Regions from separate parts of the Cobetia sp. UCD-24C genome, predicted to be linked through region 2. Evidence: predicted binding sites of a transcription regulator. Region 2 holds the regulator's gene; each other region holds the start of a gene.
What was found. Region 2 encodes sigma-54, which starts transcription at its own class of promoters, with help from an activator protein. Its sites were predicted from a motif close to TGGCACNNNNNTTGCTNT; they were not measured.

Region 1: a site for sigma-54 is predicted at 2,564-2,581, ahead of AOG28_RS07855 (dimethylamine monooxygenase subunit DmmA family protein). Genes of this name have one in related genera too.
Region 3: a site for sigma-54 is predicted at 1,971-1,988, ahead of AOG28_RS10730 (amino acid ABC transporter substrate-binding protein). Genes of this name have one in related genera too.
Region 4: a site for sigma-54 is predicted at 2,541-2,558, ahead of AOG28_RS13065 (DUF3305 domain-containing protein). Genes of this name have one in related genera too.

The regions. Positions count from the first base shown of each region.
Region 1 covers NZ_LJTD01000004.1:335,720-343,006, reverse strand. The annotation lists gene AOG28_RS07865 (heme-dependent oxidative N-demethylase family protein) at 1-824, opposite strand, end outside; gene AOG28_RS07860 (PDR/VanB family oxidoreductase) at 864-1,808, opposite strand; gene AOG28_RS07855 (dimethylamine monooxygenase subunit DmmA family protein) at 1,793-2,479, opposite strand; gene AOG28_RS07850 (FMN-binding glutamate synthase family protein) at 3,136-4,476, opposite strand; gene AOG28_RS07845 (protein glxC) at 4,491-5,177, opposite strand; gene AOG28_RS07840 (class II glutamine amidotransferase) at 5,177-6,094, opposite strand; gene glnT (type III glutamate--ammonia ligase) at 6,212-7,287, opposite strand, start outside.
Region 2 covers NZ_LJTD01000001.1:404,370-411,656, forward strand. The annotation lists gene AOG28_RS01720 (KpsF/GutQ family sugar-phosphate isomerase) at 1-100, shown strand, start outside; gene AOG28_RS01725 (KdsC family phosphatase) at 229-798, shown strand; gene lptC (LPS export ABC transporter periplasmic protein LptC) at 798-1,481, shown strand; gene lptA (lipopolysaccharide transport periplasmic protein LptA) at 1,590-2,168, shown strand; gene lptB (LPS export ABC transporter ATP-binding protein) at 2,172-2,912, shown strand; gene AOG28_RS01745 (RNA polymerase factor sigma-54) at 3,146-4,594, shown strand; gene hpf (ribosome hibernation-promoting factor, HPF/YfiA family) at 5,256-5,564, shown strand; gene AOG28_RS01755 (PTS sugar transporter subunit IIA) at 5,574-6,044, shown strand; gene rapZ (RNase adapter RapZ) at 6,182-7,132, shown strand; gene AOG28_RS01765 (HPr family phosphocarrier protein) at 7,119-7,287, shown strand, end outside.
Region 3 covers NZ_LJTD01000006.1:216,332-223,618, reverse strand. The annotation lists gene AOG28_RS10735 (amino acid ABC transporter permease) at 1-619, opposite strand, end outside; gene AOG28_RS10730 (amino acid ABC transporter substrate-binding protein) at 860-1,885, opposite strand; gene speE (polyamine aminopropyltransferase) at 2,316-3,179, opposite strand; gene AOG28_RS10720 (VanZ family protein) at 3,467-3,853, opposite strand; gene hemE (uroporphyrinogen decarboxylase) at 3,963-5,060, opposite strand; gene ribA (GTP cyclohydrolase II) at 5,385-6,020, shown strand; gene trhA (PAQR family membrane homeostasis protein TrhA) at 6,155-6,964, shown strand; gene AOG28_RS10700 (DUF4172 domain-containing protein) at 7,096-7,287, opposite strand, start outside.
Region 4 covers NZ_LJTD01000008.1:240,544-247,830, reverse strand. The annotation lists gene AOG28_RS13075 (4Fe-4S dicluster domain-containing protein) at 1-625, opposite strand, end outside; gene AOG28_RS13070 (DUF3306 domain-containing protein) at 1,130-1,927, opposite strand; gene AOG28_RS13065 (DUF3305 domain-containing protein) at 1,924-2,478, opposite strand; gene AOG28_RS13060 (formate dehydrogenase accessory sulfurtransferase FdhD) at 2,687-3,622, shown strand; gene AOG28_RS13055 (helix-turn-helix transcriptional regulator) at 3,622-4,671, shown strand; gene AOG28_RS13050 (helix-turn-helix domain-containing protein) at 4,981-5,619, opposite strand; partial or broken gene AOG28_RS13045 (histone deacetylase family protein) at 6,126-7,058, opposite strand; gene AOG28_RS13040 (bifunctional acetate--CoA ligase family protein/GNAT family N-acetyltransferase) at 7,260-7,287, shown strand, end outside.

The DNA.
Region 1 (7,287 bases), on a different contig from region 2:
GGCATGCGCACCAGCGTCTGCAGCTCGACGCGCAGATGCACATCACGACCGGCGTTTTCGGCGGTGATGGTGGTGCGATCACTGCCCCACTCGGCATAGGTCTCCGGGGAGCTGTCCATGCGCGGATGGATGGTCATGGTCCAGTTCAGGCGTCGCACCGGCCCCCCGACCTGAATGGCGCACAGGTATTTGAGCGCGCGATCGAACACGCCCATCTCATGCGCCAGCGGCACCGGGCCATGCCACTGCTTGAAGCTCATGCCAGCATCGAAGGCCAGTGACCAGTCCGCCGGACAGGTGATCATGCCGGCGTCCATGAAGAGGTCACCGTCGCGCTGGTCCAGCAACGCGATATCGCCCTGCATCTGACGGCCGATATAGTCCAGTGGCGGCAGTGGCAGGCTGGTGTCATCGCCCATGCGGAAGCTCTGTTCCAGCCCCAGCAGATGGTTGCGCCACACGCAGTCATCGCCGTCGCGCTCGAGACTGAAAGCCTGCGGATAGTCCCGGGCGTAGTGCGTCATCACGAATTCGAGGAAGTCCCAGGCTGCCGGCTGCATGTGTGGCATCACCAGGCAGCGTCTGGGGTCCTTGGCCAGCACCCGCTCACGCTCGGCGATCTCGCTCAGATAATGCTCATCGATATCCAGCATGTGCTCGGTGATGGAACCCGGCTTGCCCGGCAAGACATGTGGCTCGATATTGACCGAGTAACGGTACTCATCTTCCAGGAACGGGAAGGGAAAACGCTGGATGGCGTAGTCGGAATTCTTGAAGGTGAACTGACCATGGAACGCCTGGTCATCTCGCGGGGAAAATTGCATGTTCCTGCTCCTTGGGGGTCCATCTCGCGAAAGACGGTTTCAGAGATCCAACACCAGCCGCTGGCTGCGTGCCCGGGAAACGCAGGGCATCACGCAGCGCTGACTGGCCCGCTCCTGTTCATCGAGGAAGGCGTCACGGTGTTCCGCCTCCCCCTCCAGCATCTCGACCCGACACTGTCCGCAGACCCCGCCGCGACACAGGCTCGTCACCTCGACACCGCTGCGCTCCAGTGCTTCCAGCATCGATTCCTGAGCACCGACCGCCACTTCCACGCCGCTGGTGCGCGCCACGGCCGTGAAGGGAGTCCCCGGTTCCGGGGCGGCAAAGACCTCGTGGTGGATGCGCGCGAGACTCCAGTGCAGCTCGCGTGCTACTTCCTTCACGGCATCAATCATGGCCTGCGGGCCGCAGAGATAAACGTGCGTGCCGGCGGGCTGACGCGCCAGCAAGGCCTTCAGATTCGGGCGTTCGAGACGATGCTGGGTGATGTTGCCACTCGCCAGATAGGGCGCGGCCTCCGGGAAGCGGGCGACGTCTAGGTCCTGGCTGCGCAGGTGCAGCTCCCAGCTGGCGCCACGACTCTCCAGCTCCGGCAGGTAGGAGAGAAACGGCGTGATGCCGATGCCGCCTGCCAACATAAGGTGGTGGCGTGCCTGCCAGTGCGGCAGAAAGAGATTGGCCGGCGGGCTGAGCTCCAGCTCGTCGCCGACCTTGACGCGGGAATGAATGGCTTCGGAGCCCCCACGCGAGACCGGCTGACGACGCACCGCGATGCAGTAATGCGAGGGATCATCCGGCGAGCTGATCAATGAATAGGCGTTGCGACACACCCGCCCTTCTCCCGGAATGCCGAGCACCACATGGCTGCCCGGCGAGAACGGCGTGAAGGGTGAAGTCTCATCGGCAGGCACCAGAGTGAGACGGCGCACGCTGCTGCTGAGCTGATCGACCGCGGCGACCCGCGCCTTCATGAAGCGAGACATGGTGCCACCTCCTCCTGTGGGGGAATCTCTCCCGGCGCTTCCGCATCGATTCGCACGCCCATGTAGGCGCCGAGACGCTTGGAAAAATGATCACGCACTTCCAGCATCAAACCACAGCCATCGCAGGCCGCCGGCGAGTGGATGACGTGCTCACTGACCTGCTGGCAGTGCACGCAGAACACATGCCGCCCCAGGGCAGCCACCGGCAGCATCACCATGTCATCCAGCAGCAGTCCCTGCTGCTGAGCCAGATTGGCGACCTGCCACACGAAATGCTCACTGCCGATGATGACCAGACACCCCGCCGCGCCTACCTCGCCGATGGCACCCGCCAGCGCATCGCAGGCTAGGGGGCGATCATCGACGTCGTACCAGCGATGCAGGCGGGCGCTGTCGGCGGGCCCCGTGGGCAACGCCTCTGTTGCCGGAGTGGATTGCGAGGTGCCTCCCACCTCGCGGCTACCGAGCTGATCAAGCAGCGTACTGATCAGCTGACAATGCATCTGCAGCTGCTGACGGGCGTTGCCCGCCGCCTGGCCAGTGCCTGGCAGGCTCTCGGGAGACTGGCATGCCACCAGATAGCGTTGGGCATCGGGCAGCGCCTCGATGCGTGGATAGTGTTGCCGACTTCGAATCCCGGCAGTGACAGAGGATGATTGCGGGCTTTTCATGACACGACCCTGCTCTGAGAAATTGTCCTTGTTGTAATGCCGCCGTCTTGACGATGACGGGCATCCGACTACCACTCCATTTCTTGAGCATATTTCGTGCCATTGACGGCAAAATCATTGCCCCACATACCCGACAAAATTGCCTGAAAATCCTGCTTCATATATGAACCATAAATCGAGACATTCACGCACCAAAACAGAACATCAAGCTCAGACAAAACGGCTTGTATTCACCATTATTGCCCTGATTCAACCTCACCCCACACGCCAACCTCTACGCCTGACATCTTTCTCATGAAATAACCACAAGATCCTGAAAGAATGGAAAAACTCAGCCTTGAGAAAATCACGACCTCTCAATCGACACGACACCATGTGCTACTCTAACGCCAGCATTCTGACGCGCTTTCGCTTGCATGATATTGGCCGGATTCCTTGACTTGACTCAGCACAAAAGAAAGCGCCTCACCGAAGGGGTGAGGCGCTCTAGTGACTCGATATAATCAGGTCATATTTTTCTACATCAACCGGAGCAGAGTTCTTGTCACTGCGACAGCTTGCATGGACAACATTGCGGCGAACTTGCTGACAAAAGGCTTCGCAGCTTTGCCATGACAATCATGCGCAATGGCACACGCACAAGAGAGATCGTGCCATCAATATCCGCCTTGGCCCGGCACCCAGTTGGTGCCCGCCAGCGGCACCCGGGCCATGGCCGCGGCTTCCACGTTAAGAGCGACCAGATCTTCCGGTTCCAGGTGGTGCAGGTGCGACTTGCCACAGGCACGTGCCAGGGTCTGGGCTTCCAGCGTCAGCACGCGCAGGTAGTTGGCCAGACGCTTGCCGGCTGCGACCGGGTCCAGTCGCTGGCTCAGCTCCGGGTCCTGGGTGGAAATACCGGCCGGACACTTGCCATCCTGGAAGTCGTCATAGAAACCGGCGGCGGACCCCAGCTTCTGATACTCATCGGCATAGCGCGGATGGTTGTCGCCCAGCGCAATCAAGGCGGCGGTACCGATGGCCACGGCGTCGGCACCCAGCGCGATCGCCTTGGCCACATCGGCGCCGTTGCGAATCCCGCCGGAGACGATCAGCTGCACCTCACGGTGCAGGCCCATCTCCTGCAGTGCCTGAGTGGCCTGGGGGATGGCGGCCATGGTCGGGATGCCGACGTGTTCGATGAAGACATCCTGGGTGGCGGCGGTGCCGCCCTGCATGCCATCCAGCACGATGACATCCGCGCCCGCCTTCACCGCCAGCTTGACGTCGTAGTAGGTGCGGGTCGCGCCGATCTTGACGTAGATCGGCACCTGCCAGTCGGTGATCTCGCGCAGTTCGGCAATCTTGATCGCCAGGTCATCCGGGCCGGTCCAGTCCGGGTGGCGACAGGCGCTGCGCTGGTCGATGCCCTGCGGCAGCGTACGCATGCCCGCGACCCGCTCGGAAATCTTCTGGCCCAGCAGCATGCCGCCACCGCCGGGCTTGGCGCCCTGGCCGAGCACGACTTCAATGGCGTCGGCCTTGCGCAGGTCGTCCGGGTTCATGCCATAACGTGACGGCAGATACTGATAGACGAGGCGCGAGGACTGGCCGCGCTCTTCCCGGGTCATGCCGCCATCGCCGGTGGTGGTGGAGGTGCCGATTTCCGAGGCACCCCGGCCCAGCGCTTCCTTGGCCTGGGCGGACAGGGCACCGAAGCTCATGCCGGCGATGGTCACCGGCGTGCTGATCACGACCGGCTTCCTGGCATGGCGCGTGCCGAGCACGACTTCGGTCTCGCACTTCTCGCGATAGCCTTCCAACGGATAGCGCGACATGCTGGCGCCGAGGAACAGCAGGTCATCGAAATGCGGCACCTTGCGCTTGGCGCCCCAGCCACGGATATCGTAGATTCCCGTCTCCGCCGCGCGCTGGATCTCATGGATGACATCGCGGCCGAAGGTCGCGGATTCCCGCAGTGCCGGGTTGTAGGGCTGTGTTTGAGTCTCGTCGGTCATGTTGAGCATCCTGATCAGTAGGCTGAGGCGTTGTCGACCTTGAAGTGATAGAGCTGACGCGCAGATCCATAACGCGTGAAGCTGGCCGGGTCTTCCTCGATTCCGGCACTCGCCAGCAACTCCGCCAGTTCTTCCAGGTGCTCGGCACGCATGTCCTTGGCGATGCAGTCCGCGCCCAGCGATGCGACCGTGCCCTTCACGTAGATTCGCGCTTCATAGAGCGAATCGCCGAGCCCTTCACCGGCGTCGCCGCAGACCACCATGCGTCCCGCCTGGCCCATGAAGGCACTCATGGCCCCGATGTTGCCCTTGACGACGATATCCACGCCCTTCATCGAGATGCCACAGCGCGCCGAGGCATTGCCTTCGATGATCAGCAGGCCGCCGTGGGCAGTCGCGCCCGCGGACTGGGAAGCATCGCCCTTGACCCGCACGCAGCCCGACATCATGTTTTCCGCCACCCCGACCCCGGTGTTGCCGTGGATGGTGACGCTGGCCTTCTGGTTCATGCCCGCGCAGTAGTAGCCCGCATGGCCATCGATATCGACACTGATGTCGTCATTGATGCCGCAGGCGATGTTGTGGGCGCCGTCGGAATTGACCACTCGCCACTCGCGCGCGTCCTTCAGGGTGTCGGCATCGTGCAGGGCCTGGTTCAATTCGCGCAGCCCTTCAACGGCCAGATCGTGTGTCTTCATCATTACGCGGCCTCCGAACGGGCGGTGTCTTTTTCCCACAGGTACAGGCGGCCGGGTTCCGGCTCCCACACGCGGGCATCCTTGATGCCCGGCAGACTGGCCAGGGCACGGTATTCCGAGGCCATGGCCACGTAGTCATCGGTCTCGGCGATCACGGCAGGCTTGCAGGCGATCGGGTCACGTACCACGGCGAAGCCATCACGCGTGCCGATGGTGAAGGTGAAGAAGCCATCAAGGTCCTTCAGGGCGCCGGTGATCGCGGCTTCCAGGCTGTCGCCCTGCTCCAGACGCCAGGTCAGGTAGCCGGCGGCGACTTCGGAATCGTTGTCGGTCTCGAAGCTGATGCCCTCACGCTTGAGCTTGGTGCGCAGCCAGTTGTGGTTGGACAGCGAGCCGTTGTGGACCAGGCACAGATCACGCCCGGTGGAGAACGGGTGGCTGCCCTGCAGGGTCACGGCGCTTTCGGTCGCCATGCGGGTATGGCCGATGATGTGGCTGCCCTGCATGCCCTTGAGGCCATAGAGGCTGGCGATATGGGCCGGCAGGCCCACCGCCTTGAGGATCTCGATGCTCTGCCCCACGCTCAGCACGCGAATCTGCGGGGCGCTGTCGGCAAGCCAGCTGCGCACGGCACTTTCTTCCCCGGCGATCTTGAATACCGCGACACTGGCATTGCTGAACCAGTCCGCCACCGTGCCGACCTGCTCGCCCAGGCCCTTGGCGATCGCCTCCCAATCCTCATCGGCACCATCGCTTTGCAGCGTCAGCTTGATGCCAGCGTCAAATTCGTCGCCATAGATGGCGAAGCCGGCGCTGTCCGGGCCGCGATCGGTCATCGCGATCAACATCGGCTCGAACAGCTCCCCCAGGCGCGATTCCAGCGCCGGGTTCTTGAGATAAAGCCCTACGATTCCACACATGGTGATGTCCTCTCACGGGCAGGAGGCGTCTCCTGCCTGGTGTCTTGAGCGTGGTGGTGACAGTGGCGACCCTCGTCTGGCATGACCCGCGAGATCCGCGAGCGCCGCCGGATGAGATCAGAAGAATTCGGCGTAGCGCTGGACTTCCCAGGCACTGACCTGTGCGTTGTAATCCAGCCATTCCTCGCGCTTGAGGCGCATGAACTCGGCGCAGATTCCCTCGCCCAGGCTCTCGCGCAGAATGCTGTCCGCCTCGAGCGCATCGATGGCCAGCGAAAGATTCTGCGGCAGCTTCTCGATGCCCTTTTCGGCGCATTCGCTCGGGGTCAGCGAGTAGAGATTGATGTTGTGGGGCGTGCCCGGGTCCAGCTTGCGCGCCACGCCATCCAGCCCCGCCGCGATGATGGCGGCGTGCACGAGATAGGGGTTGCAGCCGGCGTCCGGCAGGCGGAACTCGAGGCGACCGTAGGGCACACGCACCATGGCCGAGCGGTTGTTGTCACCGTAGGCGATGAAGACCGGTGCCCAGGTCGCGCCGCTGGTGCTGCCACCGCCGACCAGACGCTTGTAGGAATTGACGGTCGGCGCGGCAAAGGCACACAGTGCCGGGGCATGTGCCAGCAATCCGCCGAGGAAGTGGTACGCCAGCGGTGACAGACCCATGCCCTGGGCGTCGGAGTCATCGCCGAACAGGTTGCGGCCGGTGTCATCACATACGGACAGGTGGAAGTGCATGCCGTTGCCCGGGCGGTCCGCCAGTGGCTTGGGCATGAAGGAGCACACCATGCCCAGGTCATTGGCGATCTCGCCGGCGGCCATGCGCACGAAGGTGAAGCGGTCTGCCGAGGTCAGCGCATCGCTGTAGGTGTAGTTGATCTCGAACTGGCCGTTGGCGTCCTCGTGATCGATCTGATAGACGTCGAAGTCCACCGCCTGCAGCGATTCGACCAGACGTTCGAGGAATTCACGCGAACGCGACAGGCCCTTGTAGTCGTAGCAGGGCTTGGCGAGGGTATCGCTCTCGTCCACCGGCAACAGCTCACCCGCTTCCCCCCGGCGGAACAGCGAGAATTCCGGCTCCAGCCCGCTATTGAGCGTCCAGCCCTTCTCCTTCAGGCGCTCCAGCTGCTTGAGCAGCACCACGCGGCTGTCGTTGGCGAACGGTTGCCCATTGACGTAGCCATCACAGGCCA
Region 2 (7,287 bases):
GGAAGAAAACCGCATCAGCGTTCTGGTAGTCTGTGACGAGGATGAGCACCCCATCGGAGCCATCCATATGCACGGCCTGCTGGCCAGCGGCGTGATCTGAACTCCCGCGGGCGTTCGCTGTCTCTGTTCGACGGCAGATCGTCCCGGCAGCAGACGCTACCGCTCAACGCCTATCAGCGCCGTTCACAGGACAGCGTCAAGCATGCACGGAGTGCGAGGAGAAAGACCATGAGCGACACGAATTCCCTGAGCGAAGAATATCCGCAGGACATCATCGACCGCGCACGCCGCGTGCGTCTGCTGGCGCTGGATGTCGATGGCGTGCTCACCGACAACCGCCTGCACTACGATGCCAACGGTGTCGAGACCAAGTCCTTCCATGTCCAGGATGGCCATGGCCTCAAGCTGGTGCTGCGCAGTGGCGTTCGCGTCGCGCTGATCACCGGCCGCAGCTCGCCGATGGTCGAGCGTCGCGCCAAGGAACTGGGCATTCAGGATGTCATCCAGGGCCGTGAAGACAAGCTGGTCGCGTTGACCGACCTGTGCCGCGAGCACGGGATCGAGCTGGAAGAAGTCGCCTATTGTGGCGATGACCTGCCGGACCGCGAGGCCATTCGTCGTGTCGGTCTCGGCGTCAGCGTGCCCAACGCCATGGCCTACGTGATGAGCGAGGCCAACTGGGTCACCTCACGCCAGGGCGGCGATGGCGCTGTGCGCGAGCTCTGTGATCTGCTGCTCAAGGCACAGGGCCACTGGGCCTCGGTGCTGGATACCTACCTGCAGGAGTCGCGTCCCTGATGTTACGTCTGCCCCGCCCTTCTCCGCGCCTCTGGCTGATGCTGCTGTTGCTGCTCGTCGGTGGCGTGCTGGCGCTGATCGAGCAGCGCAACAGCCTGGAATCGACCGTCAACGTCGAGGTCGACAGCAGTGAGCCGGATTACTATCTCGACGGGGCAGACATGACACGCTTCGATGCGCGCGGCGTGGCGATCCAGTCCATGACCTCGCCGCATATCGAGCACACGCCAGGCGATGACGTGACCCGGGCGCAGACCCCGAAGATTCGCACCAACGACAGTGAAGACCGCCGCTGGTATGCCACGGGTGACAGTGGCGTGTTGAGCGCCGGCGGCGACACCTTCACCCTCGAGGGCAATGCCAGACTGCGCCAGCCCGATGACCGCTGGACCCTCGATACCGATGTCCTGCACTACAGCCGTGATCAGAATCGCGCCTGGAGTGACGTGCCGGTCGTGATCACCCAGAATGGCCAGCATGTCGAAAGCGACAGCTTCAGCGCCGACCTCTCCCGGGACTCCGCCGTGCTGCAGGGCCGTGTTCGCAGCGTCCTGCAACCCGGCACGGGCCAGAGCGAGGCCAGCAAGGAGGCCGAGCGCATCGACTCGGGCGCCGACAGCACCACCTCCGATGATGGGCGCGTCAACAGCACCTTCGAGGCAGCGCCTGCCAGCGGTGAATGAACCCGCCGGGCTGGCCGTCACGCCATGACCCGCGCCGCACCACCTTCTTCTCTGCCGCTCGATGGCATCATTGCTCGGGCGGCGACCCCGTCATGCCAAGGAGCCACCATGACTTCCACGACTCGCAAGCCCTTGACGGCCTGTCGCCAGACCCTCAACAGCGGTGTCATGGCGCTCTGCCTGGCACTGGGCATGTCCACCTTCGCCCCGGCCGCCATGGCGCTGGACAGCGATGCCAGCCAGCCGATCAACATCGCCGCGGATGCCCTGTCGCTCGATGACAAGGCCGGTACCGCCACCTACACCGGCCAGGTGGAGATGCGCCAGGGCAGCATGAAACTCGATGCCAGCCGCGTCGATATCAGCCGCGCCGGCAGCGGCGAGATCTCGCTGGTCAAGGCCACCGGCAAGCGTGCCTACCTGGAACAGCAACCCGCACCCGACGAGAAGCTGGTCAAGGGCTGGGCCGACACCATCCGCTACCATGCACTTGAGCGCCGCGTGGAGCTGGTCGGCAACGCGCGTCTCGAGAAAGGCGATGACACCTTCGAAGGCGGCTACGTGGAGTACTTCCTCGACAAGCGCCAGGTGAACGCCAACAACAGCAAGACGGCACAGCAGACCGAAGGCGGTCGCGTGCACATGACTCTGTCGCCGCGCGGCGCCAATGCCAGCAAGGAAAACTGAGTCATGACTGCTGCTACTCCGCGTACGCTGAGCGTTCGCCATCTGGCCAAGGCCTACAAGGGCCGCAAGGTGGTCAAGGACATCTCGCTGGAGATCCGCCAGGGCGACATCGTCGGCCTGCTGGGCCCCAACGGCGCCGGCAAGACGACCTCGTTCTACATGATCGTCGGGCTGGTGCGCGCCGATGCCGGCAACGTCTCCATCGATGACAAGGACCTCTCCGCTGCCGCCATGCATCAGCGTGCACGCGCCGGCATCGGCTATCTGCCGCAGGAAGCGTCGATCTTCCGCAAGCTGTCGGTGGCCGACAACATCATGGCGATTTTGGAAACCCGCAAGGACCTGGATCGCAATGGCCGCAAGGCACGCCTTGAAGAGTTGCTCGAGGAATTCAGCATCACGCACATCCGCGCCAGCGCCGGCATGAGCCTGTCCGGCGGTGAGCGTCGTCGGGTCGAGATCGCCCGTGCACTGGCCACCGAGCCGGACTTCGTGCTGCTCGATGAGCCCTTTGCCGGCGTCGACCCCATCTCGGTGGGCGAGATCAAGAGCATCGTGCGCCAACTGCGCGATCGTGGCATCGGCGTGCTGATCACCGACCACAACGTGCGCGAGACGCTCGATATCTGTGACACCGCCTATATCGTCGGCGATGGCCAGATCATCGCCCACGGTGATGCGGACTCCATCCTGGCCAACCAGCAGGTGCGCGACGTCTACCTGGGCCACGAGTTCACGCTCTAGGGTCAGCGGCTGCGCTGAGTCCTCGCGAGGCAAAAGCTTCAAAAGCCGCTGCGTGATTTTATCGCGTAGCGGCTTTTTCATGTCTGACATCAGACGCATGCATGACGTCCATACCACCTTGGTGGAAACATGGCATGCAAGTTGCTTGAATATTCACGACAACCACTTGTCAGTGCCCCGAGTCACGGTATAGCGTAGTAAGCACGTTCCTTTGCCGTGAATTGACTGACTCCATGAAACCCACCCTGCAACTCCGCCTCGGCACCTCGCTGACCATGACGCCGCAGCTCCAGCAAGCGATCCAGCTGCTGCAGCTGTCGACGCTCGACCTGCGTCAGGAGATTCAGCAAGCCCTCGAGTCCAACCCCATGTTGGAGCTCGACGAGGACTACGAGTCGCTGGATGTCGTCGAGACACAGGATTCGAGCGAGATCTCCACTGCCGACTCCTCGAGCGAGATTCCCGAGGAATACCCCCTCGACAGTGACTGGTCGGACCTCTACCAGGACCACGCCGGTAGCCTGACCAGCTCCGGCAGTGGCAGCGGGAGCGAAGAAGGGCCGGACTTCGATCGCAATACCAGCGTCGAGAGCCTGCAGGACCACCTGCGCTGGCAGCTGGCGATGACCGACCTCGATGGCCGTGAACGCCAGATGGCGGAGAGCCTGATCGATGCCGTCGACGGTGCTGGCTATCTGAGCCTGTCACTCGACGAGCTAGTCGATGGCCTGCGCGGCCAGGGCCTGCCCGGCCTCAAGGCCTCCGAACTCGAGCAGGTATTGCTGCGTCTGCAGCAGTTCGACCCGACCGGCGTCTTCGCCCGTGATCTGCGCGAATGCCTGCTGCTGCAACTGGCACTGCTGCCGGATGATCTGCCGCTGCTGGCGCAGGCGCGCCGCCTGGTACGTCAATTCCTCGAGGCACTGGGCAACGATGACCGCAAGCTGCTCAAGCGGCGCCTGAGCCTTGACGATGACGAGCTGGATCACGTCATCCGCCTGGTACGTGCGCTCGATCCGCGTCCGGCATCCGCCTGGGGCGAGCCCGCCAGCGATTACGTGATCCCTGATCTGCTGGTGCGCCATACCCGCCATGGCTGGCAGGTCGAGCTCAACCCGGAAGCGCTGCCCAAGCTGCGTATCCAGCCGGAATACGCCGCGCTGATCAAGCGTGCCGACAAGTCCGCCGACAACACCTTCCTCAAGGACAACCTGCAGGAAGCGCGCTGGCTGATGAAGAGCCTGTCATCGCGTAATGACACCCTGCTCAAGGTCGGCCGCGAGATCATGGCGCGCCAGATCGACTTCCTCGAGCAAGGCGAGGAAGGCATGAAGCCGCTGATTCTGGCCAACATCGCCGAAGTGGTCGAGATGCATGAGTCGACCATCTCGCGGGTCACGACCCAGAAGTACATCCACACCCCGCGCGGCGTCTTCGAGCTCAAGTTCTTCTTCTCGAGCCAGGTTGGTGGCAGCGGCAGTGGCGACGCCCACTCAAGCACCGCCATTCGTGCCCGCATCCGCAAGCTGATCGCGGAAGAGCCGGCCCGCAAGCCTCTCTCCGACTCGCGGCTGGTCGATCTGCTCGCCAGCGATGGCATCGAGGTCGCACGCCGTACCGTGGCCAAGTATCGCGAAGCGATGGGCATCCCCTCCTCCAGCGAGCGCAAGCGTCTGGCCTGACGCATCACCTGCGGCTGCCATGCCCTGCTCTCACCTCCACAATGGCAGCCGCCGCCAACCTCAAGCACTGGATTTTTCCGCTCATCAGCCTCTGACTTCGCGGGCAGCGGTATGCCTGTCGCGCGCTCTGTCATGCCGTCAACCGCTCGCCAATTGCCCGTCATGGCCCATGACGGCGCGCAGAATGATGGTAAAAAACCGCCGTTCCGGCAGCGTCATTTACCGTCAATCGCATGTTTTTAAAGTCACTTTTGCGCGTATTGCACCTGGATGACACCCGGCGAACCTCCCGTAACGCCGCTTGCTCCACGCAATCGAATCGTCTGAAAGGCGACGTACATGCAGGGATTGGCGACGAAAACCCGCCTTCTTGCGCGTCTTTCACGCACCACCCACCAGACGTGCCCTTGAAGTCCACTCCGTTACCCCTCACTGAGTTGAAGACAAGCACTGAGCCACGATGCAGCGCAGCGTTGATCTTTGCGCAAAGCTTGGGCATTGTCGGTACAGACGCTCACGACATCTGACGCCACTGGCAAGGGTGCGAAAACATCGCCAGACGGTGGCCGTCAAGCCTGTTGCAGAGCGTCCGATCAGGGTTTGCTCGTAGTCAAAAAGGGTTACAATTGAATGGCAACCCGCTGGATAAAGGAGCGTGTCCATGCAAGTGAATATCACCGGGCATCATGTGGAACTTACCGATCCTCTCCGCGATTACGTCAACGAGAAGCTCGCTCGCCTCGAACGGCATTACGACAACATCACCAATGTTCAGGTGACACTGTCGATCGAGAAGGAGCGCCAGCAGGCTGCCTGCACCTTGCACGCGGCAGGCGCTGACCTCCACGCCCTGGCAGAAGACCCCAACATGTACGCTGCCATCGACGCGCTCGCCGACAAGCTGGATCGCCAGCTGGTCAAACACAAGGAAAAGTCCCAGGCTCGCTCTCAGGGCACCGGGACCCGTTGACCTTCAGCCATGACACTTGATCAGATCCTTCCCCCCGAGCGCACGCTTTACGGTGTCCCCGGGGGGAGCAAGAAGCGGGTGCTTGAATTCTTCAGCACCTTCATCGCACAGAACATTCCCAGCCTGGATAGCCAGGAAGTCTTCTCGCGCCTGATCGGGCGCGAGAGACTGGGGTCGACCGGCATTGGCCACGGTGTGGCCGTGCCCCATGCACGCAGCCCGCATTGCAAGACGCCAATCGCTGCGTTTCTGAAGCTCGGTGAACCCATCGACTTCGATGCCATCGACGGAGAACCCATCGATCTGCTGTTCGTGCTGCTGGTGCCTGAGGAAGCGGATGAGACCCATCTGACGCTGCTCGGACAGGTCGCGGAATTGCTCAATTCCCCGACCAATCGCTCGGCCCTGCGCCAGGCAGACAGCCAGCGTGCACTCTTTGAGGCATTGACCCAAGCCATCGCCGAATTACCGGCGCGCTGAATGACAGGCCCGGACATCGTCCGGGCTTTCGTCTTGCTGGCCTCCCATCGGCCGACGTGCAGCGCACTGATAGCGGGCAGCCTTCTGCCCCACCCCTGCATTCTTTCGACGTTGACCTCGCCCTTGGAGAGCACTTCATGAAGATCGTGATCATCAGCGGCCGCTCCGGCTCCGGGAAATCCATCGCTCTCCAAGCGCTGGAAGACATTGGCTACTATGCCATCGACAATCTGCCCGGCATGCTGCTGGCGCCACTGGTCGATCAGCTCGAAAAGGACAGCCCGGCGCGTCGGCGCATCGCGGTCTCCATCGATGCCCGCAACCTGCCGGAAGCCTTGACCCGCTTCCCCGAATTGCTCGACAACGTCCGCCAGAGCGGCATGGACGTGCAGGTCGTCTACCTGACCACCGATTCGCGAGTGCTGCTGGAACGCTACTCGGCGACCCGTCGTCGTCACCCTCTGACGCGCGACAACGACCACACCCTAGCCGAGGCCATCGAGATCGAGCAGAAGACGCTCGCTCCCATTCGCCAGAAGGCCGATCTGGTCATCGACTCGACCAACCTGAGCGTGCACGACCTGCGCTCGCGGATCACCGAGCAGGTCGCCCAGCACAGCTCCCGCCACCTGACGCTGACCTTTGAATCCTTCGGCTTCAAGCATGGCGTGCCGACCGACGCCGACATGGTGTTCGATGCCCGCTGCCTGCCCAACCCGTACTGGGACATCAATCTGCGCGGCGATACCGGTCGCGACGACAGCGTGGCCGAATTCCTGCAGCGCTACCCCACCGTGCAGGCGATGCATGACGATATCGCCGGCTGGCTGGAACGCTGGCTGCCCGCCTATCAGGACAGCAACCGCAGCTACCTGACAGTGTCCGTGGGCTGCACCGGCGGCCAGCATCGCAGCGTCTACCTGTGCGAGCAGCTGGCAAGCTACTTTGCCGAGCGCCTGCCTGAGGTGCGCCTGCGTCACCGCGAGCTGGGCATTCATACCGCGCTGAGCAACGCGGGTGAGACGATTGGTCAGCAACAAGAGCATCAGCAAGAGCATCAGCAGGAGCATCGCGATGGCCTCTCGTGAGCTGACGCTGACCAACCGCCGCGGACTGCACGCCCGCGCAGCCACCAAGCTGGTCAATTGCTGTGCGCCCTATTGCGCGACGGTGATGGTCAGCCATGGCGAGCGACGGGCCAATGCGGCCAATGTGATGGCATTGCTGATGCTGGCCGCGCCCT
Region 3 (7,287 bases), on a different contig from region 2:
GGTTCCAGTAGCTAAAGATGCCGCTGGCGACGACGGCCAGCACGAACACGGCAATCACCACCGAGAAACCGCTGGAGGTGATGGGGGCCGGCACGAACAGACCGCGCACGTTGAGGAAGAACGCCTCACCCAGCGACAGAGAGCCACGCGGACTCGGCAGGGTTCTCAGGACGGCGAAATACCAGAAGAAGATCTGCAGCAGCAGCGGGATGTTGCGGAAGACTTCGATATAGACCGCCGCCAGCCGCGAGATCAGCCAGTTGGGGGACAGGCGCGCGACCCCCATGACGAAGCCGATCACAGTCGCGGCGATGACACCCAGTGCGGATATCAACAAGGTATTGAGCAGGCCGACGATGAAGGTATCGCCATAGGTGGATTGCTCGGAATAGTCGATCAGGCTCTGCAGAATGCCAAAGCCTGCGGTGTTGTCCAGAAAGGCAAAGCCGGTGGTGATGCCACGGCTTTCGAGGTTGGTCAGGGTATTGCTGACGATGATCGCCAACACACCGAACACGCCTGCCAGCATCAATAGCTGGAAGATCAGTGCCCGCTTGGCCGGGTCACGCCAGAATGGCGGCTTGACCGTGGCCGGCGGGCGAGAAGCAGGTTGTGTCATACAGGCAATCTCCGCCGGAAAGCTATGCGACTTCCGCCTGCCGTCCTATCGAACGGCAGATCAGTTATCTCTCGGCACTCGATGAATGGGTCACGAGGCACAGGCTGGGCCTTATTAACTGGGCCCCACATGACGCTGGCCAGAGGAATCGGAGCAAGCGCTCACTTCCCCTGGCCAGCGTCCTTGCTCAGCCTGTCATGAGGGGCAAGGCCCACCCGCAGTACAGGGCGGGCCCGCGCATCAGCGAACCGGCGGGGCGTACTGGACGCCGCCATCGGTCCACAGTGCGTTCAAGCCGCGCTCGATACCCAGTGCGGAGCCGGTACCGACGTTGCGCTCGAACATCTGGCCGTAGTTACCGACCTGCTTGATGACCTGGTAGGCCCAGTCAGCCGGCAGCCCCATGGCTTCCCCGTAGTTGCCATCGGCACCGACCAGGCGCGCGACGTTCGGGTTGGTGTCCGACTTCTTCTCTTCGATGTTGTCGGAGCTCAGCCCCATCTCTTCGGCGTTGATCTGGGCGAACAGGGTCCATTTGACGATGTTGAACCACTGGTCATCACCCTGACGGACGACGGGGCCCAGCGGTTCCTTGGAGATGACTTCCGGCAGCACCATCGCGGACGCCGGATCGGAGAGCTTGATACGCAGCGCGTAGAGCTGGGATTGGTCGGAGGTCAGGACGTCACAACGACCGGCTTCGAAGCCCTTGACGGTCTGGTCGGAGGTATCGAAGACGACCGGCTCGAAGGACATGTCGTTCATGCGGAAATAGTCCGCCAGGTTGAGCTCGGTGGTGGTGCCGGACTGGATGCAGACGGCTGCCCCGTCCAGCTCCTTGGCACTGGAGACGCCCAGGTCCTTGCTGACCATGAAGCCCTGACCGTCGTAATAGTTCACGCCAGCGAAGTTGAGGCCCAGTGAGGTGTCACGGGTCGCCGTCCAGGTGGTGTTGCGGGACAGGACATCAATCTCACCGGACTGCAGCGCGGTGAAACGCTCCTTGGCCGTCAGCGGTACATAGCGCACCTTGCTGGCATCGCCCAGCACGGCTGCCGCGACGCCGCGGCAGACGTCGACATCGAGGCCCTGCCAGTTACCGGCGTCATCCGGTGCCGAGAAGCCCGGCAAGCCGGTGCTGACGCCACACTGGACAAAGCCCTTTTCCTTGACGCTATCCAGGGTCGCGGCACTGGCGCCTGTCGCCATGGAGGCGGCCAGGACAGCGGCGCTAGCGATCAGCAGTGGCTTCTTGTTGTTATGCATCGTGATTCCCTCGCGAAAGTCTGGAGTCCGCTCGATCAGCCTCGAGTCAGAAGTGGTGCAATGCATTGCATGGCACCTATCGACAATAGCAAGCCGCGTTCCAATTTCCGCCTATCGCGTGATCCGCTGCGTTCAACGCTGAAAAAAGCGCTAAAACCCAGTGTTATAGGCCAAAGCCTCGGGATGGGGCGGCGGATCATTCCGCGCGATTGCCGCGCAGTTAGGCTCATGGCGAGACCAGTTCGCCTCATATCGGTGCAAAATAAAAACGGCCGTTTCATTGCGAAACGGCCGTTGGCGGTGCAGCGATGTGGCGCGAGTGGCAGATTGCGACCAATGTCTCGGTCTGACTGACTCAACGCTTGTTCATCCCATCAGGCACGTTTTCGTGCCTGATGGGACTCCCTTGCCACCGCAAGGTGCATGCAGATCACTTCTCCAGCAGGCGCTGCATGAAGGGCGGCAGCACCAGGGCGGCGCGATGGCCTTCGACGGTATAGAAGTCACGCGCGAAGGTGGCGGCAGCGGCATCTTCCTCGCGGAAGGACTTCACGTCACATCCTTTGCCCGCCAGGGTGCAGCTCCACCAGCCGGACGGATACACCGGCTGCGGGAACGGCAGGGTCGCGACGCTATCAAAGCCCGCTTCGCCCATGTCGTTGCGCAGGTCCTTGATGATGGAATCGGTGTGATAGAGCGGGGACTCGCTCTGCTGCACCATCAGGCCACCCTGCTTGAGGATACGATGGCAGCGCTTGAGGAAGTCGGTCTTGAACAGACCTTCCGCCGGGCCGACCGGGTCGGTGGAATCGACGATCAGCACGTCGATGCTCTCGTCCGGGCAGTTGTCGACCCACTTGACGCCATCCTCGAACAGCAGCTCAGCGCGCGGGTCGTCATTGGACTCGACCAGCGCCGGGAAGAATTGCTCGGAGGCACGCGTGACCGCCGGATCGATATCGATCTGGGTGACCTTCTCCACGCCCGGGTGCTTGAGCACCTCACGCAGGGTGCCGCAATCGCCACCGCCGATGATGACGACACGCTTGGGGTCTGCATGAGCGAACAGCGCCGGATGCGACATCATCTCGTGATAGAGGAAGTTGTCACGGTCAGTCAGCATCACGCAGCCGTCCAGCACCATCAGGTTGCCGTAGGTCTCGGTGGCATAGACTTCGAGGTGCTGATAAGGAGTCTGCTCGTCATGCAGCTTGTGGCTGACCTTGAGCGAGAAGGCGCTGCCGTGGCGATCGAAGATTTCGGTAAACCAGGAGCCATCGAGACGTTCGGTCATGGGGGACCCTCGCATTGGATATCACAGACGGGATATCAAGGTATGGATAGAGACGGCACGATGGCCATCGGAAATTGCGCCAATCAGCACTGCGACAGCGTCAGGCCGGCAGTTCACGGCCCGCATGACGACCATACGGCGTGATGTCGTGATACGCGACATGCCGGGCAAGCGCCAACATGGCGCAGGCGCTGCACCATAGCCAAAGACGGCCGGAGTGGAAAGTGTTGATGCATGACAATTTCAGACAGGCCGCGTATCGATGACACGCGGCCCGGGGGAGAGGCTCAGCGAGAAGCCGGCCCGAGGCGGACCAGATGCAGAATCAGTCGGACGCACTGGAACACTCCCAGTCCGATGAGGATGCCGGCGAGGTCCGCCAGTGCATCCAGCACCTCAGCGCCGCGATAGGGAATCGCCAGCTGCAGACATTCGATGGCGACGCCCAGCAGCAGCAGGAGCGGCAGGATGAGCAGGCTGGTCAAGCCCGCCAGCCGTGTCGTCAGCGCCAGCAACGCGAAGGCGGAGAAATGCTGCAGCTTGTCCCAGGGGAAGGTCTGCTCCGGGTGCGGCACGCCCGGGGAGAGCGTGCCGAACAGGATCAGCAACAGGCACAGCAGCGCCACGAATGCCCAACCGCGGCGCGGGACGAGACGCTGCTCGACCGGCGTCATGTTGACACCCCCGCTGCCCGGCGCCCTTCTGCTTGCCGCCCTGCTGCTTGCCACCTTCTATAGGCAGCAACAGGGGTGACAGCAGAGAAGACCATGACGGGCACTCCCATCAGCCGCGGGCGACCGGTGTCGCATTGGCGGCGTCATCCTGATGGTAGGCCGGGCTCAGCTCGTGCAGCGCGTCCATCAGGGCATTGACGTTGCCCGGGTCGGTGAACTGGCTGATGCCGTGACCGAGGTTGAAGATGTGGCCCGGGCCCTGGCCGTAGCTGTCGAGGATACGCCCGACTTCGGCACGAATGGCGGCCGGCGTACCGAACAGCGCATTCGGGTCCAGGTTGCCCTGCAGGGCCACACGATGGCCGACACGCTCACGCGCATTGGACATCTCGGTGGTCCAGTCGAGGCCGACGGCATCACAGCCGGTGGCGGCGATGTGTTCGAGCCACTGGCCACCATTCTTGGTGAACAGGATCACCGGTACACGGTTGCCTTCGCTGTCCGGCTTGAGGCCAGCGACGATCTGCTCCATGTAGCGCAGCGAGAACTCGAGGTAGGCCGGCGTGGACAGGGTGCCGCCCCAGGTATCGAAGATCTGCACCGCCTGAGCACCCGCGGCAATCTGGGCGTTCAGGTAGTCGGTGACGGCCTGCGCCAGGGTATCGAGCAACTGATGCATGGCTTCCGGATTGGAATACATCAGGCCTTTCACATGACGGAAGTCCTTGCTGGAACCGCCCTCGACCATATAGGTGGCCAGTGTCCACGGGCTGCCGGAGAAACCGATCAGCGGCACGCGGCCGTTCAGTTCACGGCGGATGGTGGACACGGCACGCATGACGTAATCGAGATCACGCTCGACATTCGGCACGCTCAGCGCCGCGATTTCCTCGGCAGTCCGCACTGTCTTGCGGAATTTCGGGCCTTCGCCAGTCTCGAAGTAAAGGCCCAGCCCCATGGCATCCGGGATGGTCAGGATGTCGGAGAACAGGATGGCGGCATCCAGCGGGAAGCGCTCCAGCGGCTGCAGCGTCACCTCGCAGGCACGCGCGGTGTCCATGCACAGGTCCATGAAGCCACCGGCCTGACCGCGGACTTCGCGATATTCCGGCAGATAGCGGCCAGCCTGGCGCATCATCCAGACGGGAGTACGGTCGACCGGCTGACGGGCCAGCGCGCGCAGGAAGCGATCATTCTTCAAGGTCATCGGAATCACACATCAGCTCGGGGAATGTCTCGGCATTCTATCAGAGCCTGAGAAAAATCCCGCCCATCGTGGTGATGCAACAAATGCATTGGCAAATCGCCCCGCCTTTATAGTTCCTTTGCTGGCGTCATCCGACCATTGTGGTGGTGGCGGCAACAACGCTTTTCCATACAGAGCGATGAGTCATCGGCCACAGACTGGTAAACTCGCCACATGACTGCATGCTGGCCGCCGGTATCTCGAGCGACTCATCGAGACATTGCCGGACCACCGCATGCCCGCGCTTTTTCAGCCCGGCGATTGTTCGGGCGTTCGAGGTGAACAGTGACCATTCGATTCATCGCCGCCTCGCGGCTGCCAACGCCCTGGGCGACCTTCACCATGCACGGTTTCGAGGATGAGACCACCGGCAAGGACCACATCGCCCTGACTCTGGGCGACATCGATGACGGCGCGCCGGTGCTGGGCCGCGTGCATTCCGAGTGCCTGACCGGCGACGCCCTCTTCTCGATGCGCTGTGACTGCGGCTATCAGTTGCAGGAAGCGCTCAAGCGCATTGCCGCCGAAGGTCGCGGCGTGCTGCTCTATCTGCGTCAGGAAGGCCGCGGCATCGGTCTGCTCAACAAGATTCGCGCCTATGAGCTGCAGGATGGCGGTGCCGATACCGTCGAAGCCAATGAGCGTCTCGGCTTCGGGGCTGACATGCGCCGCTACGATATCTGTGTGCCGATGCTGGAGCATCTCGGCGTCAGCACTCTCAAGCTGATGACCAACAACCCGCGCAAGGTCGATGCCCTGACCCGTGATGGTGTCACCATCAGTGAGCGCCAGCCGATCACCACCGGCCTGAATCCGCACAACGAGCACTATCTCTCGACCAAGGCGGGCAAGCTGGGCCACATGATGGCACTGGATGATTTCACCCAGGCAAGCGACGTGGATATCGAGCGCAGCGAGTAGCCGCGCGCAGGGGGAGCCTGATGGGCTCCCCCTTCCTTTATAGGCAGATTGACTGGCTGGCACAGCGAGCGTGACATGACGACGTCACCCGCCAGGGAGTAGGCTGGAGTCGAACCCGCGCCGGAGACATCGCCATGCGCAAAGACTCAGCGGCTGCATCATCACAGCCTTCTTCATCGCACCCTCAGTCATCACAGCCTTCGTCAACACGGCCCGCCTCGACACCTCCTCAGGCATCGCCCTCTTCCAGCGCATCGCCTGCCGATGACGCAGATTCACGCGACACCTCCGCGACGCCTGCTCTCTATACCCGGCTGGAGGAATGGCTGCACAGCGCCAGCCACGGCATCGGCGCCGTCATGGGCCTCGTCGGCATGATCGTGCTGATCGTGATGGCCAGCCTCGCTGCCGAAGTCGACCCCTGGAAGATCGTCAGCGTCAGCCTCTACGGCCTGACCCTGGTGGTGCTGTATGCGGCCTCGACGCTCTATCACGGTATCCGTCATCCGCGCCTGAAATATGCCTTCCAGCTGCTGGATCACTGCGCCATCTATCTACTGATCGCCGGCACCTATACGCCCTTCCTGCTGGTCAATCTTCGCGGCCCGACCGGCTGGACCCTGTTCGCCATCATCTGGTCGCTCGCGCTGGGCGGCATCTTCCTCAAGCTGCGCTGGCCTGAACGCTTCAGTGCCCTGCGCGTGAGCGTCTATCTGCTGATGGGCTGGTTGATCGTGTTCGCCTCGCCGATGCTGGTCGAGAAGCTCTCCGAGACGGGGCTCATCCTGCTGGTCGCCGGCGGCATCACCTATACCCTGGGCGTGATCTTCTTTCTGATGACGCGCCTGCGCTATCACCACGCCATCTGGCACCTGTTCGTGCTTGGCGGCAGTACCTGCCACTTCTTCGCCATCTATACCGCAGTGCTGCCGTATTCCGTGTGACGTGATCGGGAACCGCCACGTTGGCCGACGCTCTTGAGAACACGGCACTGAGAACACGGGCAAGCCACCTCAAAAAAGCGGGAAGGGTCGTCATGACCCTTCCCGCTTTTTTTCGCGATTTTTTTGACGCTTCAGGGCTCGTATCTCACAGGGCTATCTTCCTGAGGGGCAAAGACCGGCAAGCGATACCGGGTGCCACGCCCGACACCGTAGCTTTCCAGTACCTGCTTGGCGGTCAGATCGGCGAGATCGCGGGCGGCGGTAGGGTCGGAGGTATCGACCAGGGCGCGGTATTCGGCGCGCCCCACGCCCTCTTCGTCGTC
Region 4 (7,287 bases), on a different contig from region 2:
GGCCCGCGAACTGCATGGCCCAGGCGGTCAGCTGTGACAGTGATTGCTGGGAGGCCTCAGCATCGGCGACCAGCTGATCCAGCTCGGCGATGACGTCCGCGCCGGCGTGCAGATAGCCGGGCGGTGGCAGTTCCGCCTGGTTGAGCGGCTGGCTGGACAGGTCGGCGATCAGGTCGAAATGGGTCGCGCTGCCGGCACCTTGCGGCACCAGCGCGGCAGCCAGATTGACGCCATCACTGGCAAGGCTGAACTGGCCGAGGTGACCGCTCAGCGTGAGCATGTCACGCGGGGCACTGTGCGCAGGCAGCGACTCGCTGGCGGCGAGATGCTGTTCATCCATCGTCACCAGCGCACTGTTGTCCTGCTCACTGATCAAGAGTGCCATCGGCAGCTGAGCAGTAGCCGGCAGGCGGGTCAGCAGACCCGCCAGTGCTCGCACTCGCGCTTCGCTGCCGATGATCACGGTGCGTCCCTGACTGTGATAGCGGATGGGGGCGCTACCGGCATCCGTCGCCAACAGCGGCAGACTGGAGGCAGGCGAGCCACCCATGGCGGATGACAGGGCGCGTTGGCGTGCTTGTTGATTGAGGGCGCGCTGAGCGCTCTCGAGGCTTGAGCTGAGCATCCTCATCCTTATTCGGTCGTGGCGGACCTTGCATGCAAGCTGCCGTCAGGTGGCAGGCGGATGATGCAGGTCCAGGTCGTCGCAGATTCTCGCGGTCTTTCGCGGTCTTTCGCGGTCTTTCGCGGTCAGGGCCGGGTCGGCGATCGACAGTCGTTCAGTGGGGGATTCATGACAGGCCAACCATCTTTGCATGCTGTTGATGACATTGCTGTTTTCACGCCCGGCGAGAAGAGGGGCGCGGTCAGGTCGCGCAGGCACTCATCAGCGCAGGCGGTTGACGTCAGTCATCATCTTCAAGGGTTGGCATGTCATGCTGAATCTTGCATGTGCGTTGCAGTGAGTGCGCCTTGATGAGGCGCGTCAGGGTGACCCATGAGGCATCAGGATGACCTCGGTCAGACGTGTCCGGCTTTCTTGTGGGTCATAATGACTCATGCTGGTTGTGCGGCGCGTCATCCTGACGCCCTGGCGCTGGAGCCGTTTGTCTGTGGGGCCGGCGCCGGGTCACGGCTTGTGGCGGACGCCGCTGTCATCATCTGACGCGGGAGCAGGCTCGCGCGAGTCTTCTGCTGGTATCGCTTGCGGGGCAGGCGACTCGACTATCTCGTAGCTGGGCGTCGCGTGTGTCTCGCCCACTGGCGCCTCACCGTCAGGCGCCTGCTCGGCGATCTGGTCGTCTGTCTCCAGCGTCGTATCCGCCGCCGGTGTCTCGCTTGCCTCATCGAGCTTTTCCAGGCCTTCTTCGACCTTGCGGGTCCAGCTGCGCAGCGTGTCGGCGACACCTTCAGCGAGCGGGCGCATCTGGGAGAAGTCCTGGTCGTAGTCATCCAGCCCATCGCGCACCGAGTGCTCGCCACCCATGAAGATGCGTCGCAGCGCACGCTGGCGTAGCGCCGGGTCCACGCCGCCCTGCATGAAGGCGCTGATGTCGGCGTCTGGAGTCAGGGTGTCGGGGTCTGGCAGCTCGATGACGGGCGCTTCAGCGTTGTCAGCGTCTGCTGCCTGCTGATCGCTCTCGGTTGATGCCTGTTCTGCTGGCTGTTCGGCTGACTGCTCTGCTGCCGAGGAGGGGCTGTCGCCGCCCAGGGCTTCGTGCTGCGAGCCACTCGCTGCAGGGGCGTCAGCGCTGTGGTCAGAGGCGACTCCCACCTGTGACGGCGGGAGGCTGTCGCCCTTGGTCACCTCGGCGCTGTCCGGCTGTGCCAGTTGGTCTTCACGGCGGCTGTCGCCTTGCTTGCGGCGTGACCAGCGCGAGAACAGGCCTTCATTGGCCCGGCTTGCGTTATCGTCGTGATGGCTCATGACGTGCTTTCCGTACCATCACCGGGCTGATGCGCCTTGTTGGGCGTCGCGGCGTGCTGCTCTGCCTGACTGGCGCGCCCGGCGCCCTTGCGTTTCTTCTTGCCTTCGTCGAGTCGTTCGCCGTGACGCGCGAGGTAGGCTTCCAGCCACACCATCAAGGCCGGGGGCATCGGCACGTCCAGCACCAGCTGGTCGCCATCCATCCAATGCGATGCTACCTCCTGACAGGCCGTCACCACGCGGGGCTGCATGCCGTCGGCTTCGCGCTCATCGCATTGGACGAACAGACGCGGCTGCTCGCAGCGCAGGTTGTAGCGGTAATCGGTGCGCTCGGTGAGGTGAAGCTGCAGCGGCAGGATGCGGCGATGCGCTACTTCATCAGCGGTGGCAGGCTCTGCTACGTGCGAGTCTGTTTCTGGCGTTGCAGAGGGCGAGAGGTCGGCAATCCGCCAGGTGTCGATGCTGAAGCGCCCCAGCTTCTGCGTGGTGGGTGCCAGGGTGACGCTCAACCAGCGGGTGTCGTCACTGCGGGGAGGGATGGATTCAGACATGGCTTCCTTGTTCACTGCTGTACCCGCAAGCGGGTCTGAAAAGAATGCTGCGATGGTGCTAGTGTGCAAGATACATGCCGGCGCGTGCGATATCAGGGTCACCGTCAGTCAGTGCGGGGACAGCTCTGCCATCGGACTGGTACTCTACGGCGATTCAGCGCAAGAATTGCCATTCCAACCGGCTCGATCAGGGAGACCCGAGTTCATGATGCCCTCTGCACGGCCAGCGATCAGTCGCGCCACACTACCCACCACGCTGGACATCGAAGTCATGGATGAGCGCGGTGAGCGCCATCAGCAGTCCATTGCCGCCGAGCGCTCGCTGACCATCTATCTCAATCGGCGCGAGATCGTCACCTTGATGACCCTGGGTGCCGAACCTGAGGCGTTGGTGGCCGGTTATCTGCGCAATCAGGGACTGCTGGGTGAGCTTGAGGACCTCGAGGCGCTGCAGGTGGACTGGGAAGTCGAGAGCGCCTCGGTGGTGACGCGTCATCTGCCCGAGGATATCGAGCAGCGCCTCGGCAAGCGCACCGTGACCACCGGCTGTGGGCAGGGCACGGTATTCGGCAATCTGCTGGAGCGCCAATCGCTGGCCGCGCTGGACGCAGGCCCCTTCAGTCAGGCCTTGTTGTATCGCCTGCTGGAGGCGCTGGCGGCGCACAACGCGACCTATCGCAAGGCCGGTGCGGTTCACGGTTGCGCCCTGTGTCGAGATGATGAGGTATTGGCGTTCATCGAGGATGTCGGCCGCCACAACGCCGTCGATACGCTGGCGGGGCTGAGCTGGTTGGCGCCCTTGAGTGATGATGACAGTGATTATCAGGGGGCCAATATCTTCTACACCACCGGCCGCCTGACCTCCGAGATGGTACTGAAGGTGGCTCAGGCGGGGATCTCGGTGCTGGTCTCACGCTCCGGCGTCACGCAGAAGGGGGTGGAGCTGGCGGAACGCTTTGGTGTGTTGTTGATCGCGCGCGCCAAGGGGCGCCACTTCCAGGCGGTGGACCCTGCCGGGCGGCTGGTGCTGGATGCCATCCCGCCGCTGCGTGCAGGTGACGCTCTCAAGTCATCGCGCCATGACGCGTCAGGCAAGCCATCTTCATCAGACGGCGCAGCCGGACATGACAAGGGGGCGCAGTGATGAGTCGTCTTTCTTCGCCGCTGGGCGTCATACCCTCACAGGGCTTTTCCTCTGAACTCGGCGCGCCTTCAGGTGGCTCTGTCGCTGAGTCTTCAGGCGAGCCCCTGAATGCGGCCACCGGCCGGCAGGCTCCGGTCCCCCACGACAACCCCTTTCTGACGGTGCAGGAAGTCGCGCGCCTGCTGCATCTCAACGAAAAGAAGATCTATCAGCTGGCCAGTGACGGGACCATGCCGGCGACCAAGGTGACCGGCAAGTGGTTGTTTCCGCGGCGCCTGGTGGAGCAATGGATTCTCGAGTCCAGCCATCATGGCGTACTGGCGGATCGCCTGATGATCACCGGCAGTGATGACCCGCTGCTGGCCGCGCTCTCCATGCGCCTCAATCAGCAGCATGCCGGTAGCGCCTTCTATGGCATGAGCGTCACCGGCACGCGACTGGGGCTTGATCTGCTCAGCCAGGGGCGTGCTGATGTCTGCGCCATTCACTGGGGGCGCGCGGAAGAGGCAGCGCTGCGTCACCCGGCGCTGATTCGTGGTCACGATGGCTATCGCCAATGGGTGATGGTGCGGCTTGCGCGTCGTACCCAGGGGCTGATCATCCGCAATGATGATCGCCATCTGTCCATCGACCCCAGCGGCCTGTTCGGTTCGCAGCGGCGTTGGGCGGTGCGACAGGAGGGGGCGGGTTCGCAGCGCTTCCTGCAGGAGTGGCTGTCCGGCCATCAGATGCGTGCCGAGCAGCTCAATACCCTGGCGATCGCCTATTCCGAGCGTGAAGTGGCCTCGATGGTGGCGCGGGGCGAGGTGGACGTCGGCCCCGGTACGCTGTCGGCCGCCAATGAGTTCGGCCTCGGCTTCGTGCCGGTCTGTGAAGAGGCCTTCGATCTGGTGGTGCCGCGCAATGTCTATTTCCGCGATCTATTCCAGGGGTTACTGGACTATCTGGCGACGCCGAATGGTATCCAGCTGGCGCAATCCCTCGGTGGCTATGATCTGCGCGAATGCGGTCAGTTGATCTGGCGCGGCGATGCCGCACAGCACGATTGAGACGCTCGGTATCGAGACGCTCAGTATTGAGACGCTGAACGCCCAGCGGGTGCTGGCGGTCAGGACTCGGCAGAAGCCATGAGCGTCTTTGCGACATCCAGAAAAATCGCCCATTAGCGCATGGCTAGTGGGCGATTTTTTTATTTCGGGCTGACGGCGAGCATGGTCAAGCAAGTCCTTGTTTCGAATGGACAGGCCAGGCCACGCTTGCGTTAAGGCAATCTTTACGGTTTAGCTTCCTGCCAGTGTGTCATGTGGCTTATCTCAGCTCATCTCACTTAAACACAGCTCTGCTCACTTCAAATCGGCTCAGCTCGGATCCGAATCATTGCGAGTGCACACCGACAGCACGATGGCATCTTCTTCGCTGGTAGAAACCAGGGCGTGGCCCATGTCGGAGTCGAAATAGATGCTGTCACCCTCGCCCAGCGGCAAGGGTTCATAGAATTCCGAATAGAGCAGAATGCTGCCCGCCAATACCATCAGGAACTCCTCGCCGTCGTGACGCACCCAGTCGGGGAAGTCATCGAAGCTGCGCGCGCGCACGCGAGTCTTGAAAGGAATCATGCGTTTCTGCGCCAGCTGCCAGGACAGCAGCTCGTGCTCATAGGTCGGTGTCGGGTGTGATTTGCCATCACCGACGCGCGTCAGGTCGCGACGCCCGAGAGTGCCACTCTGGCGCTTGGGCGGGCTCAGCAGCTGCGGCAGGTCGATGTTCAGACCATGAATCAGCTTCTGGACCGCCGTGAAGGTCGGCGAGATCTGCTCGTTCTCGATCTTGGACAATGTCGAGCGTGCCAGCCCCGTGCGCTGGCTGACATCTTCCAGCGTCCAATGATGGGAGAGGCGGATCTGCTTCACGCGTTCGCCAAGCTTCAGGGGCTCAACGAAGGGTTTGCGACCGGAGGCGATCCGGACGGCGGCGTCCTTGTCTGTCGGTGTGCTCATGAGAGTGGCTTCGCTATGGGCGTGATATTGGCGGCGTACGACATCGGGTGTCGCAGCGCTGTCAGCTGGCGATAAAGTTTACTATCGGAAACTTTATCGCCAGCTTATCACAGCATGGCAAGCGCGTATCATCCCGACACGTAGCCAACATGGCTGTCCGCGACACCGAAGGCTCGCTGGTGCTCCCATGATGCAGCGACAGGTTTCCTGGCTGCTGGAAACCTGTCGTGAGGTGTGGTGTGCGTCAGTGGAAAAGTCACCGGTGCGGGGAGTGCTCAGCACTAGAACAGCGGGTGGTCACGCTCATCCTCGGCGGGCTTGGCAAGCGGCGGCTGGACGCCGTCTGGTGTGTCAGAGGCGGAGCGGGGTGGGAGGGCATCCACGGTGGGAGGCGCGAGATCGAGCTGGTCTGGCTCGGGTTTCTTTGACTCGGGCCGCTCTGACTTGGGTTGCTCTGAAGGGGGCTGGTCGGGGCGATGGCTGCCGGCACGTGCATCGAGGCCATCCTGCATCGGCAAGCCCGCCAGCGCCTTGAGATGCGCCTCCGTGCTGCGCCCCAGCGCCTCCAGGCAATACCCGCCCTCCAGCACGGAGACGATACGCCCGTGGCAATGACGCCGCGCGACATCCATTGCCAGCAGGGTCACCCAGTAATAGTCGTCATCTTCCAGGCACAGTTCCGCCATCGGGTCTTCGCGGTGTGCATCAAAGCCCGCCGAGATCAGGATCAACTCCGGCTTGAAGTCATCAAGCTTCTTGAGCCACTGGGCTTCAATGGCGCGCCGGAAGGCCAGTGAGCCGCTGCCTTCGCTCAGGGGCGTGTTGTGGATGTGCTCCCAGCGGCTCTCAAGGTAGCGCCAAGGGTACATGGCGTCCTGAAAAGAGGAGCACACCAGGGTATCGGGATCATGCTTGAAGATATCGACGGTGCCGTTGCCTTGGTGCACATCGAAATCGAGGATCGCGATCCGCTTCACGCCGTAATGCTGGCGGGCGTGCAGGGCGCCCACCGCCACGTTGTTGTAGAAGCAGAAGCCCATCGCATCGGCGCGTTCGGCATGGTGGCCCGGTGGGCGTACGGCGCAGAAGACGTTGTCGGCCTGATCGCGCATCACCTGGTCGACCCCGCGTACCACCGCGCCGGCGGCCAGTCGCGCCGCGACCAGGCTATCGGCACACATCACGGTGTCTTCGTTGATGGTCAACAGCTGCCCGGCCTGGGGCGGACATTTCTCCAGCGCCTGCAGGTGGCGCATGGGATGCACGCGCGCCAGCTGCTCAAGCGTTGCCGCTCGCGCACTGTATTGCTGGACATGCTGAATCACGCCGCTCAGCGCCAGCTGACGCTCGATGGCCTGCAGACGCAGTGGGCTTTCGGGATGGGTGGGGCCCATGAAATGCTGACCGCAGTCGCGATGGGATATGTAGGAGGTGATCATCGGCATGCCTGCGTGAGTGTGCGGGTCATAATGGTCTGCACCATGACGTAACAGTAAGAGTCGTCAATGGCATGAGCCAGTCGCCGATGGTCTACCTTGTTTCACGCATGAAGGGCGCGAGGATGGCTGTTCAGACCTGCGCTTTCGCGGCATGCTGCTCATATCGCGCTGACGAGGCGCAACCGCTGACAGGACAAGCCTATGGGAACGCGATTTCTGCGCAATTTCT